Regions from separate parts of the Streptomyces sp. NPDC056948 genome, predicted to be linked through region 4. Evidence: riboswitches for the same ligand, from Rfam matches in the RefSeq annotation. Region 4 holds a riboswitch; each other region holds the start of a gene.

Region 1 (2,862 bases), on a different contig from region 4:
CACCGCGAAGCGGAAGCCCTGCACGTCGCCGTCCGAGGGACGGGCCATGGACGGGCCCTGGGTGGCGTAGACCCAGCGGTCGCCGTCGCGGTCCCAGAACGACCAGTACCGGTAGCCGGCGGCCTGGGCCTGGCCCGCGCCCGCGCACAGCAGGAGCGAGGCCAGGAGGAGGAGAACGGCCCGGCGGATCACGACTGCTGCCTCTTCTTGCGGCCGGTGAAGAGGAAACCGATGCCGATACCGGCGACGAGGCAGACCCCGACGTACCACCAGACGCCGAAGAAGTCCGACGTCGAGTCCGAGTCGTTCTTCTTGTCGGTCGCCGAGGGCTGTTCGGGGGCCTGCGGGGCCGGGCCCGTCGCGTTGAGCTGCTTCACCAGGTCCGTGCCGCCGAAGTCGCGCGGGTTCGCGCCCGTCGCGTGCGCGGCGAAGATGAGCTGGGCGTAGGCGGCGGGGCCGCCCTGCTCGGCCCAGGTGGCGGAGTTCTTCTCCAGCCAGCGCACGGACTTCTCGGCCTGCTCGGTGTCACCCCGCGCGGCGAGTGCCACGACAGCGTCGGCGGTGTTGCCGTGGTCGGGCTGGGGGTCCGAGCCGGCGAGGGCGGAGGTGAGGTGGTCGTCGTCCTTGGTGAGGATCTGGGTGAGGTAGGAGGCTCCGTTGGCGGCGGCCTGGTCCGGCGTACCGGGATCCGCACAGGTGACGTCGGACTTCTTACCCGCCTCCACCACCATGTCCTTGCCCAGGGCGCCGAGCACACCCGCCGCCGTGGCGTCCGCGTTGGCGGCCAGCTTGCCCTTCTTGTCGGGCTGGAACGCGAAGGCGCCGTCGCCGTCCCCGCCGCAGGGGAGGGCGAGCTTCAGCAGGGCGTCGTAGGGCGACTTCCCGCCCTTCTCGACCTGGTCGGGCTTCTCGCCCGCGGCGGTCAGCGCGCCGATGACGACGGACGTGGAGTTGGTGTCGCTGGCGCCGCCGGGCGCGTAGCCCCAGCCGCCGTCCTTGTTCTGGACGGACTTCAGCCAGCCGACGGCCTTGTCGGCGGCGGCGTCCTGTCCGCCGAGCGCGGCGAGGGCCTGGACGGCGGCGGCCGTGGCGTTGGTGTCGAGCATGGTCTTGGCGTCGCACGCGGCGGTGGGGTCCGGGCGGTACGCGGCGAACCCACCCTCCTCGCACTGCTGCCGGACCAGCCACTCGACGGACTCGGCGGCCGGCTTCTCACCCACCGTGTCCTGGGCCAGCAGGGCGAGCGACTGGCGCCAGACGCCGTCGAACTTGGGGTCCTTGTCCCCGTACAGGGCGGAGGGGAACGCCTGGGACGGAGTCGGCGACGGTGCGGCGGCGGCCGGCGTGGCGGCGCCGATCACGGTGGCGGCGGCCAGGACCGCGGCGCTGCGGCGGACGTTCATGATCGGCGGGTGCCTCTCCCTGTGAGGGAGCCGGGCAGCACGGGACACCCCGGCGGCTCGGCTCCGTATACCTCGACGGTGCCGTGTACCGGCAGGCGCCGGGCACGTGAGCCGGTCACGAACCGTACGGGGCGATCCGGCTCACCGCCTGCCTCGGCGGGCGGTTCACGGTTGCGGGTCAGCGCCGGAATTGCACCGGCTTCTCCCAGTACGGTGTGATGACGACCTGCTCACTGTACCCGCACGTCCAAAACGGGCTGAGGCCGCTCTACGGCCGGGTAGCTTCGCCCCATGCCGACAACGCCATCGGGAAGACTCCTCGGCTCGGGCCGCCGCGCCGATGTGTACGAGATCGACGAGGGGTGGGTGCTGCGGCGGGAGCGGGAGGGCGGGGGTGATGCGGCGGCCGAGGGGGCGGTGATGGAGCATGTGCGTGCCCACGGCTATCCGGTTCCCCGGGTCCGTCCGACCGGCTCGCGTACCGACCTGGTGATGGAGCGGCTCTCCGGCCCGACCATGCTCCAGGCGTGCCTTGCGGGCGCGCTGGATGTGACGGAGGCCGGCTCGATCCTGGCCCGGCTGCTGCGCGACCTCCACACTCTTCCCGCTCTGCGCTCGCCCGACCCGGCGGTCCGCGTCCTCCATCTGGACCTCCACCCGGAGAACGTGATGCTCACGCCCGAGGGGCCTCGCGTCATCGACTGGTCCGACACGGAGGAGGGCGATCCGGGCCTGGACTGGGCCGCCTCGGCGGTGATCCTCGCCCAGGCCGCCGTCTCCGGCGACGCACTCTCGGCCCCCGCCCGCGCCATGCTGGCCGCCCTCCTCGCCGACCCGTCCCCGCTCACCCGGCCCGCCCTTGCGGAGGCCCTGCGCCGCCGGGCCGGTAGTCCGACGATGAGCCGGATGGAGGTCGAACTGCTGCACCACGCCGAGGAGTTGATCCTGTCCGTGGGGCAAAGCGGTTAACGTGAAGCTCCACGACCACACGCAGGAGCGTCCATGACTGAGCAGGTGGAGAACTCCGAGCAGGAGCCGCTCTCCAAGATCGATACCTCGGTTCCGCACTCGGCCCGGATCTGGAACTACTGGCTGGGCGGGAAGGACAACTACGAAGTCGACCGTGTGGCCGGTGACGCGTTCCGTGAGATCTTCCCCGGTATCGAGACCGGAGCCCGCGCCGCCCGCTACTTCCTCGCCCGCGCCGTTCGCCATCTCGCCGCCGAAGAGGGCATCCGCCAGTTCCTGGACATCGGCACCGGGCTGCCCAACGTGGACAACACCCACCAGATCGCCCAGCGGGTGGCCCCGGAGAGCCGGATCGTGTACGTCGACAACGACCCGCTGGTGCTGGCCCACGCCCGCGCGCTGCTCACCAGCACACCGGAAGGCGTCACCAACTACGTCGACGCCGACCTGCGCAAGCCGAGCACGATCGTCCGGGAAGCCGGTAAGACGC
Region 2 (2,862 bases), on a different contig from region 4:
CGCGAAGCACAGCCATACGTCGGTCCAGCCGGCCCCGCCGAGCGAGCCCAGGAGCCAGAACAGCACGCCCCGGGTCGTCTCGGCGTCGGCGGCGGTCAGCACGACGAAGGAGGTGAGCGCGGAGAAGAGCTGCATGGCGGCGACGCCCGCGAGGACGACCCGGTCGGTGGTGTCGCCGAGGGTGTGGCTGAGCAGCAGGACCAGCGCGAAGGAGACCAGGGCGCCGAGGAACGCGCCCGCGGACACCGAGACGACACCGCCGCCCACGCCCAGCACGACGATGACGACCGCGCCGGTGGAGGCGCCCGAGGACACCCCGAGCACGAACGGATCGGCGAGCGGGTTGCGCAGCAGCGACTGCATCACCGCCCCGCACACGGCGAGTCCCGCCCCGCACACGGCCGCGAGCAGGGTGCGCGGCAGCCGTAGCTGCCAGACGATCCCGTCCCGGATCGGTGTCAGGTCGGAGCTGCCGATCCCCAGGTGGGACGCGACGACGGACCACACGTCCCCGACCCGGATGTCGGCCGGTCCGATGGTGATCGCCAGGGCCACGGAGACCACCAGCAGCATGGCGCCCGCGACACCGAGCGCCGGCCCGCGGACGGTCACTTCACGAGCCCGAACTCACGCAGTCCGGCCGCGACCTTCTCCACGCCCGCGACCGTGCGGATGGTCGGGTTCATGGCCTGCCCGCTGAGCAGCACGTACCGCTTGTGCTTGACGGCGTCCATGTTCTTGGTGACCGGATCGGACTCCAGGAAGGCTATCTTCCGCTTCGCCGACTCGGCGGTCTCCGAGTCGCGGGTCAGGTCGCCGATGACGAGGACGTCCGGGTTGCGGTCGGCGACCGTCTCCCAGTTGACCTGCGGCCACTCCTCGTGGGTGTCGTCGAAGACGTTCTTCGCGCCGAGGGCTCGGGTCATGATGCCGGGCGCTCCGCAGCAGCCGGCCATGTAGGGCGACTCGGAGTTGGCGAACCAGTACAGCAGGGAGACGTCCGAGGCGTCGATGCCCCGCGTGGCCTTCTTCATCCGCTGCTGGAGGGAGGCCACGAGCTCGTCGCCGCGGTCCTTCACTCCGAACACGGTCGCGAGGTCCCGCACCTCGCCGTAGACGGCGTCGATGCCCAGCGCCTTGTCGCGCTTGCCGTCGCCGCCGCCCGAGTTGTCCTTGCCGGCGCAGTCGGACGGGGAGACGTAGGTGGGCACGCCGAGCTTCTCGAACTGGTCGCGGGTGGCGACGCCGCCCTTGCCGAGGGTGGAGACGAAGGACGCGGCGACGAAATCGGGCTCGGAGTCCAGGACCCGCTCGAAGGAGGGGTTGTTCTCGGCGATGCGCGGCACCTTCGCGTTGGCCTTCTCCAGCCCCTTCATCACGGGGTCGGTCCAGGTCGCCGTGCCGGCCATCCGGTCGGCGAGACCGAGGGAGAGCAGGATCTCGGTGGTGCCCTGGTTGAGGGAGACGGCGTGCCGGGGCGCCTTGTCGACCCGGACCTTCCGGCCGCAGTTGTCGAGGGTGGCGGCCGCGTCGGCCGTGGGGGCCTTCGAGCCCCCGCAGCCGGTCATGAGCAGGGAGCCGGCCGCGAGCAGGACGGCGGCACGGGCGGGTCGGGCGAGGGGCAAGGAAACCAGTCCTCAGACGTCGAGGGCCCGATCGCGGAGCCCGGTCGTACGGTGCTCCCCCGCCGCCGGCCGGCCGCGGGGGCCGCCAGCAGGTCTTCGGACTCGGGTTCATCCGGTGCGGGGCGCCTTCCCGTACGGCATACGAGCCGTTCAGTGGCCGCGGCCCCGCCCGTCCCCCTCACCGCTGCGCGTCAGTTCCGGATTCGCACCGGATTCCCTGACCCACGTACATGGGTTCGACTGGCCTCGGCAAGCTATCACGGAGGGCATCGGGGAATCACCGCGCGCCCTGCGTCGTTGCCCGGACAGCAGCTCTTCCACGACTCCCGAGGAGGCCGCCGGTGTACGGCGACGACGCAACGGTCCGCAGGATCCTCACCGAGCTCGGCGACACCTGGGCCGTGGTGGGCCTGTCGTCGAACCGGCAGCGCGCGGCGTACGGCGTCGCCGCGGTGCTCCAGCGGTACGGCAAGCGCGTCGTGCCCGTGCACCCCAAGGCGGAGACCGTGCACGGCGAGCAGGGGTACGCCAGTCTGGCGGACATCCCCTTCGACGTGGACGTCGTGGACGTGTTCGTGAACAGCGACCTCGCCGGAGCGGTCGCGGACGAGGCGGTCGCGAAGGGCGCCGGGGCGGTGTGGTTCCAGCTCGGCGTCATCGACGCGGCGGCGTACGACCGCACCCGGACCGCGGGCCTGGAGATGGTGATGGACCGCTGTCCGGCGATCGAGATCCCCCGGCTCGGGGCTTCATAATTGGGCGCATGACCCACGCCTCCTCCCCTTCGAACTCCGATGCCCCGCAACACTTCCCGGTCGTCGTGGTGGGTGCCGGTCCCGCCGGGCTGACCATCGGCAACATCCTGCGGGCCGCCTCCGTGGACTGCCTGGTGCTGGAGACCGAGACCCGGGAGTTCATCGAACAGCGGCCCCGGGCCGGGGTCATCGAGGAGTGGGCCGTACGGGGCCTGGAGAAGCGGGGCCTCGCCCGGGATTTGCTGGACCGCGCCGAGTTGCACACCGCGTGCGAGTTCCGCTTCGACGGGGAGCGGTACCGGTTCCACTACGGCGAGATGACGGGCAGTCACCATTTCGTCTACCCGCAGCCTTTGCTGGTGACGGACCTGGTGCGCGAGTACGCCGACGTGCGTGGCGGGGAGATCCGCTTCGGGGTCGGGGACGTCGAGGTGCACGACATCGACTCCGACCGGCCGTCCGTGTCGTACACCTGCCCGGAG
Region 3 (2,862 bases), on a different contig from region 4:
AGCCGGTGACGTACGACCGCAAGGGCCTGACCCGGCTGCGGACGACCGTCCAGCTCGTGGTGCAGGACCCCGACGACCAGCTTTTCGCGGCGTCGGTCGAGCAGGACGTGTCGTTCGGGCCGCTGAACCTCGGACTGTCCGATACGGAGGTGCGGGCGCGGGTGGCGGAGGCGCTGGCCGCCCTGGACATCACCGGCCTGGCCGACCGGCCCACCCATCTGCTCTCCTACGGGCAGCGCAAGCGGACCGCCATCGCGGGCGCGGTCGCCATGCGGCCCCGTGTCCTCGTCCTCGACGAGCCGACGGCCGGACTCGACCCCGACGGCCAGGAACGGCTCCTCACCACATTGGACGGGCTGCGTGCGAGCGGCACCACGGTGGTGATGGCCACCCACGACGTCGATCTCGCCCTGCGCTGGGCCGACGACGCGGCGCTCCTCACCCCGGACGGTGTGCACGTCGCTCCCGCGCCCACGGCACTGGCCCGAACCGATCTCCTCCGGCAGGCGGGACTGCGGTTGCCGTGGGGTGCGGCCGCCGCCGAACTGCTGCGTGCCCAGGGGCTGTTGACGGAGTCGGCGCCCGGCCCGCGCACCCCGGACGAACTGGCCGCCCTCACGGCGGAGCGTCTGGGGAGCGGCGGCTGAGGGTCGCTTCCGCGGCCTCCCCGTGTATAGGCTGGCGGTGCAGCTGGTTCGCCCCGTCAGCCAGGCGGGACGCGTCGCAAGAGGGAACCCGGTGGGAATCCGGGACTGCCCCGCAGCGGTGAGCGGGAACGACCGCCGTCATACGCACTGGGCCCACGAACAGGGCCTGGGAAGCGACGGCCAGTAGGTGTTCTCACATGGTGAGGACGTGCCCGCGAGTCCGAAGACCTGCCATCTGCCCGCGCGCGGACGACTCGTGCGCGGACTCCCGGTGACCTCGAGGGCGGGTCGGCGTACATACCAGGCGGACGACCGTGCTGTTGCTGCTGCGCGAGGTCGCTTCCGTCCGGTCCGTCGCCCTTCGCGCTCTCGTCCCGTCGCCGGGATCTCAGGGATTCGTCTCGCGAAGGAGATCTCCGTGACCACCAAGCCCGCAGCCGCGGCAGCACGGGCCACCGTGTACGGCTACCCCCGCCAGGGACAGAACCGGGAACTGAAGAAGGCGATCGAGGGCTATTGGAAGGGCCGCGTCACCGCCGACGCCCTCCGGGCCACCGCCGCCGGCCTGCGCGCCTCGAACTGGCGGCAGCTCGCCGACGCCGGCATCGACGAGGTCCCGACGGGCGACTTCTCGTTCTACGACCACGTCCTGGACACCACCGTCATGGTCGGCGCGACCCCCGGCCGCCACCGGGACGCCCTCGAGGTGGACGCCCTGGACGGCTACTTCGCCATGGCGCGTGGCACACAGGACGTGGCGCCGCTGGAGATGACCAAGTGGTTCGACACGAACTACCACTACCTGGTGCCCGAGCTGGGTCCGGACACGGTGTTCACCGCCGACTCGTCCCAGCAGGTCGCCGAGCTGCGCGAAGCGCTGGCGCTCGGCCACACCGCGCGTCCCGTCCTCGTCGGCCCCGTCACCTATCTGCTCCTCGCCAAGCCCGCCCCGGGTGTGCCCGCCGACTTCGAGCCGCTCACGCTCCTGGACCGGCTGCTGCCCGTGTACGCCGAGGTCCTAGCCGACCTGCGCGCGGCGGGCGCCGAGTGGGTCCAGGTGGACGAACCGGCCCTGGTCCAGGACCGGACCCCGGCCGAACTGAACGCCGCCGAGCGTGCCTATCGCGACCTCGGGGCCCTCACCGACCGCTCGAAGCTGCTGGTCGCCTCGTACTTCGACCGGCTCGGGAACGCCCTGCCGGTGCTGGCGAAGGCACCGGTCGAGGGACTCGCGGTGGACTTCACGGAGTCGGCGGCGGCCAACCTGGACGAGCTGGCCGCGGTGGGCGGTCTGCCGGGCAAGCGACTGGTCGCCGGTGTCGTAGACGGCCGCAACATCTGGATCAACGACCTGCCGGCCTCGCTCTCCCGGCTCGGCACGCTCCTCGGCCTGGCCGACCGGGTCGACGTCTCGGCCTCCTGCTCCCTTCTGCACGTGCCGCTGGACACGGGGGCGGAGCGGGACATCGAGCCGCAGGTCCTGCGCTGGCTCGCCTTCGCTCAGCAGAAGACCGCCGAGATCGTCACCCTCGCGCGCGGTCTCGCGCAGGGCACGGACACGATCGGCGCGCAACTCGCCGCGAACCGGGCGGACCTGTCCTCCCGGGCGAACTCCCCGATCACCCGCGACCCGGCCGTCCGCGCCCGCACGGCGGCGGTGTCCGAGGCGGACGCCCGCCGCTCGCTGCCGTACGCCGAGCGGACCGCCGCCCAGCGCGCCCGGCTGGGTCTGCCCCTGCTGCCGACCACCACGATCGGCTCCTTCCCGCAGACCGGTGAGGTGCGTTCCGCCCGCGCGGACCTGCGAGCGGGCCGTATCGACACGGCCGGATACGAGGAGCGCATCAAGGCCGAGATCCAGGAGGTGATCTCCTTCCAGGAGAAGACCGGTCTGGACGTCCTGGTGCACGGCGAGGCCGAACGCAACGACATGGTCCAGTACTTCGCGGAGCAGCTCACCGGCTGTCTCGCCACGCAGCACGGCTGGGTCCAGTCCTACGGCACCCGCTACGTCCGCCCCCCGATCCTGGCCGGCGACATCTCCCGCCCCGAGCCGATGACCGTGCGCTGGACGAGGTTCGCGCAGTCCCTCACGGACCGTCCGGTCAAGGGCATGCTCACCGGCCCGGTCACCATGCTCGCCTGGTCCTTCGTCCGCGACGACCAGCCGCGTGCCGAGACGGCCCGGCAGGTCGCTCTCGCCCTGCGCGACGAG
Region 4 (2,862 bases):
AGGCGGCGGACCGGCTCTTCGCCATGGTCCACGATGACCTTGCCGACCCACGTCTCGGCATGTGCGGACAGAGCACCCGCCACTCCGCCCAACGCCTCGTAGCCGGCATGGGTGAGGCGGATGCCCTTCTCACGCGCCCAGAGTTCGGTGAGGAGGAACTCCACCAGGGGCAGGCTGCCCGGCTCGTTCTCGGCTTCGTCGACGATGCGTTCCGCCAGGCCGGGTTCCAGGGTGAGGCCCGGCACGCGGATCACAGGTTCCTCGATGGCACGGAGCAGACCGGAACGGCCCAGGGGTGCCACGACCTGGGCACAGCCGCTGAGGACCCGCGCCGTGGCCGGTGCCACCAGGTCGTCGAGGGAAGCGGAGCGGAGCGTGGCGAGAACACACAGCCGCTTGCCGTCCGTCGGCACCGAGACCAACGCGACCATCAGGCCCAGCAGGGCTCGCGCTGTGGCTGGTTCGGCGGTGACGGTCTCCTCCAGCTGATTGAGGAAGAACACGTGGCCGTTGGGGCCGCAGTGGTCGAGCAGGCGCTGTCCGAGGTCGGCGGGGCTCGGCCCGGCCTCGGTGTCGAGCAGGTCTGCGAGAGCCAGTGCACCGCGCTCCTGCTCTGCGGCGCCGGCACCCGGTTCGAAGACGGAAGCCAGTGCCCGGCACAGGGTGAGCGAAGCACGCGTCCCAGGCAGCGGGCGGATCTCCGAGACCGTATGGCCGTCGGCGCGCAGGTGCGGTAGTGCCCCGGCGCGGACGAGTGAGGTCTTGCCGCTGCCGGACGGGCCGACCACCGGTACGACGAGGTGCCGGTCCACCGCGTCGAGGAGGCGTTGTGTCTCCTTCTCGCGGCCGAAGAAGTGTGCGGCGTCCTCCTCGCGGAAGGCGTCGAGTCCTCGGTACGGGCAGCGGCGCAGGTCCGGTTGGAGGTCGAGCAGGGCGGCCGCGGGGATGAGGTAAGAGGTGCCTGCCGTGCGGCCGCGGTCGGTCGCGACCGTCATGCCGACCACGGCCGCGAGTTGCTCGTCCCAGACGGGGGCTCCGCTGCACCCCGGGGAGATGTGGTGTGCGGTGCCCTCGGCCTCCATGGAGATCCAGCCCTGGCCGACGGCGCCGAGCAGCCGCCCGCCGATCCAGGCGCCGTGTTCGGCCGTGGCGGGGAAGGCCAGGATCCGGAAGCGGTGGTCCCAGACATCGCCGGCCCCTGCCAGCGGGACCGGCGTGGTGGGGGTGCCGGGGGTGTCTTCGGGCAGCCGCAGCAGTGCGATGTCGCCCGTGCCGTCCGCGGCCACCGGTCGCCAGGCCGACACCGACGCCTCGTAGGCGACGCTGCCCCGCTGGAGCGGGAACTCGACCGTCACCGGGCCCGTCGGTGGGGATTCGGCCCGTGCGTCGGTGCGCAGGGCCTGTGCGACCACGTGGGCGCAGGTGACCACCGTGCCGGGGGCGAGCAGGAATCCGGAGCCGACGGGAGTGCCGTCGGCGGACCGGACCCGGGCCACCGCGGAGCCGAGCCCCTCAGGGAACCGGTCGTTCTGCACAGGCCCGTCCTCTCCGCTTGTGTGCACCCCCGTGCGCAGTATTGGAGGGTTTGCGCCAGGCCCGTGCAAGCGGGTCGGCGGAACGTGCCCCGCACAGGGGAATTCGCCCCGAGCCGGTCCCCGGGAGCGGAGCGTCGTGCTAGCGGTGTGGGCTTGTCCACACTCTCCCCTCGCAGGTCAACGGCAAGTTGACGGCTGTTCGCGGCCGTGGTGGACTGCCGGGGCCAATACGGCGGTAGGAGAGGAAGCCGGTGGAAGTCCGGCGCGGTCCCGCCACTGTCACCGGGGTAGCAATCACCGGGAGCCAGGAACTCTCACCGCCGGTCTCGTCGAACCAGGGCGTGGACACCCTGAGTGAGGACATATCGCCATGTTCGGCTGCCGATCGAGGGTCAGTACTCCACCGTTGTCCGCCCCCGTGGCCGGCTGAGCCCATGGGTGCCGGTCGCGTCCACGCGTACGGTGCCGCCGTCGGTCTGATCGGTGATCTGCTGCTGGGCGATCCTCGCCGAGGGCATCCGGTCGCCGCGTTCGGGCGGGCCGCGGGTGCTGTGGAGCGGGTGTTGTGGCGGGACCACCGGGGGTGGGGCGCGCTGCACACCGTGGTGTGTGCGGGCGGGGCCGTCGCGCTGGGAGCCGTCGCCGCGCGTGCCGTGCGTACGTCCGCCCCCGCGTCGATCGGACTGGCCGGTGTCGCCACCTGGGCCGTCGTCGGGGGGACTTCGCTCGCCCGGGAGGCGCAGGCCGTCGGGCGGGCCCTGGAGGCCGGGGACGTCGAAGCGGCCCGTGCGCGGCTGCCGCATCTGTGCGGACGGGATCCGCAGGCCCTGGACGCCGACGGGATCGCCCGGGCCGTCGTCGAGTCCGTCGCGGAGAACACCTCCGACGCGGTCGTGGGAGCGCTCGTGTGGGGGGCCATGGGTGGCGTGCCGGGGCTTCTCGGGTTCCGGGCCGTCAACACCCTCGACGCCATGGTCGGGCACAAGTCGGCCCGGTACCGGCGCTACGGGTGGGCCTCCGCGCGGCTGGACGATGTCATGGGGTGGCCGGGGGCCCGGCTGACCGCCGTGCTCGCGGCCGTGGCCGGGGGCGATCCGCGGGGAGCCGTGGGGGCCTGGCGTGCCGATGCCGCCAAGCATCCGAGTCCCAACGCCGGGCCTGTGGAGGCCTCGTTCGCGGGGGCGCTCGGGGTGCGGCTCGGCGGGACCCTGTCCTACGGCGGGCGCGTGGAGCACCGGCCCGTGCTCAACGGCGCGGGGCGCGCCGTCGGTACCCGGGACATCGAACGGGCCGTGCGGCTGTCCAGGCGTGTCGGCTGGCTCGCGCT

Evidence for each region. A riboswitch is a leader RNA that binds a small molecule or an ion and turns the genes downstream of it on or off. The one in region 4 is predicted to bind cobalamin.
Region 1: it holds a riboswitch for cobalamin, as region 4 does, so the genes downstream of both, ACFTZL_RS26735 (prenyltransferase/squalene oxidase repeat-containing protein) here and ACFTZL_RS19115 (cobalamin biosynthesis protein) in region 4, are expected to answer to the same signal.
Region 2: it holds a riboswitch for cobalamin, as region 4 does, so the genes downstream of both, ACFTZL_RS22650 (ABC transporter substrate-binding protein) here and ACFTZL_RS19115 (cobalamin biosynthesis protein) in region 4, are expected to answer to the same signal.
Region 3: it holds a riboswitch for cobalamin, as region 4 does, so the genes downstream of both, metE (5-methyltetrahydropteroyltriglutamate--homocysteine S-methyltransferase) here and ACFTZL_RS19115 (cobalamin biosynthesis protein) in region 4, are expected to answer to the same signal.

The regions. Positions count from the first base shown of each region.
Region 1 covers NZ_JBHUQX010000227.1:7,997-10,858, reverse strand. The annotation lists gene ACFTZL_RS26740 (SCO2322 family protein) at 1-192, opposite strand, end outside; gene ACFTZL_RS26735 (prenyltransferase/squalene oxidase repeat-containing protein) at 189-1,403, opposite strand; cobalamin riboswitch at 1,515-1,661, opposite strand; gene ACFTZL_RS26730 (phosphotransferase) at 1,695-2,372, shown strand; gene ACFTZL_RS26725 (SAM-dependent methyltransferase) at 2,406-2,862, shown strand, end outside.
Region 2 covers NZ_JBHUQX010000174.1:3,350-6,211, forward strand. The annotation lists gene ACFTZL_RS22645 (FecCD family ABC transporter permease) at 1-573, opposite strand, end outside; gene ACFTZL_RS22650 (ABC transporter substrate-binding protein) at 609-1,568, opposite strand; cobalamin riboswitch at 1,695-1,885, opposite strand; gene ACFTZL_RS22655 (CoA-binding protein) at 1,967-2,380, shown strand; gene ACFTZL_RS22660 (4-hydroxybenzoate 3-monooxygenase) at 2,389-2,862, shown strand, end outside.
Region 3 covers NZ_JBHUQX010000018.1:17,261-20,122, reverse strand. The annotation lists gene ACFTZL_RS04170 (energy-coupling factor ABC transporter ATP-binding protein) at 1-647, shown strand, start outside; cobalamin riboswitch at 675-898, shown strand; gene metE (5-methyltetrahydropteroyltriglutamate--homocysteine S-methyltransferase) at 1,066-2,862, shown strand, end outside.
Region 4 covers NZ_JBHUQX010000135.1:12,092-14,953, reverse strand. The annotation lists gene ACFTZL_RS19120 (trypsin-like peptidase domain-containing protein) at 1-1,535, opposite strand, end outside; cobalamin riboswitch at 1,728-1,871, shown strand; gene ACFTZL_RS19115 (cobalamin biosynthesis protein) at 1,970-2,862, shown strand, end outside.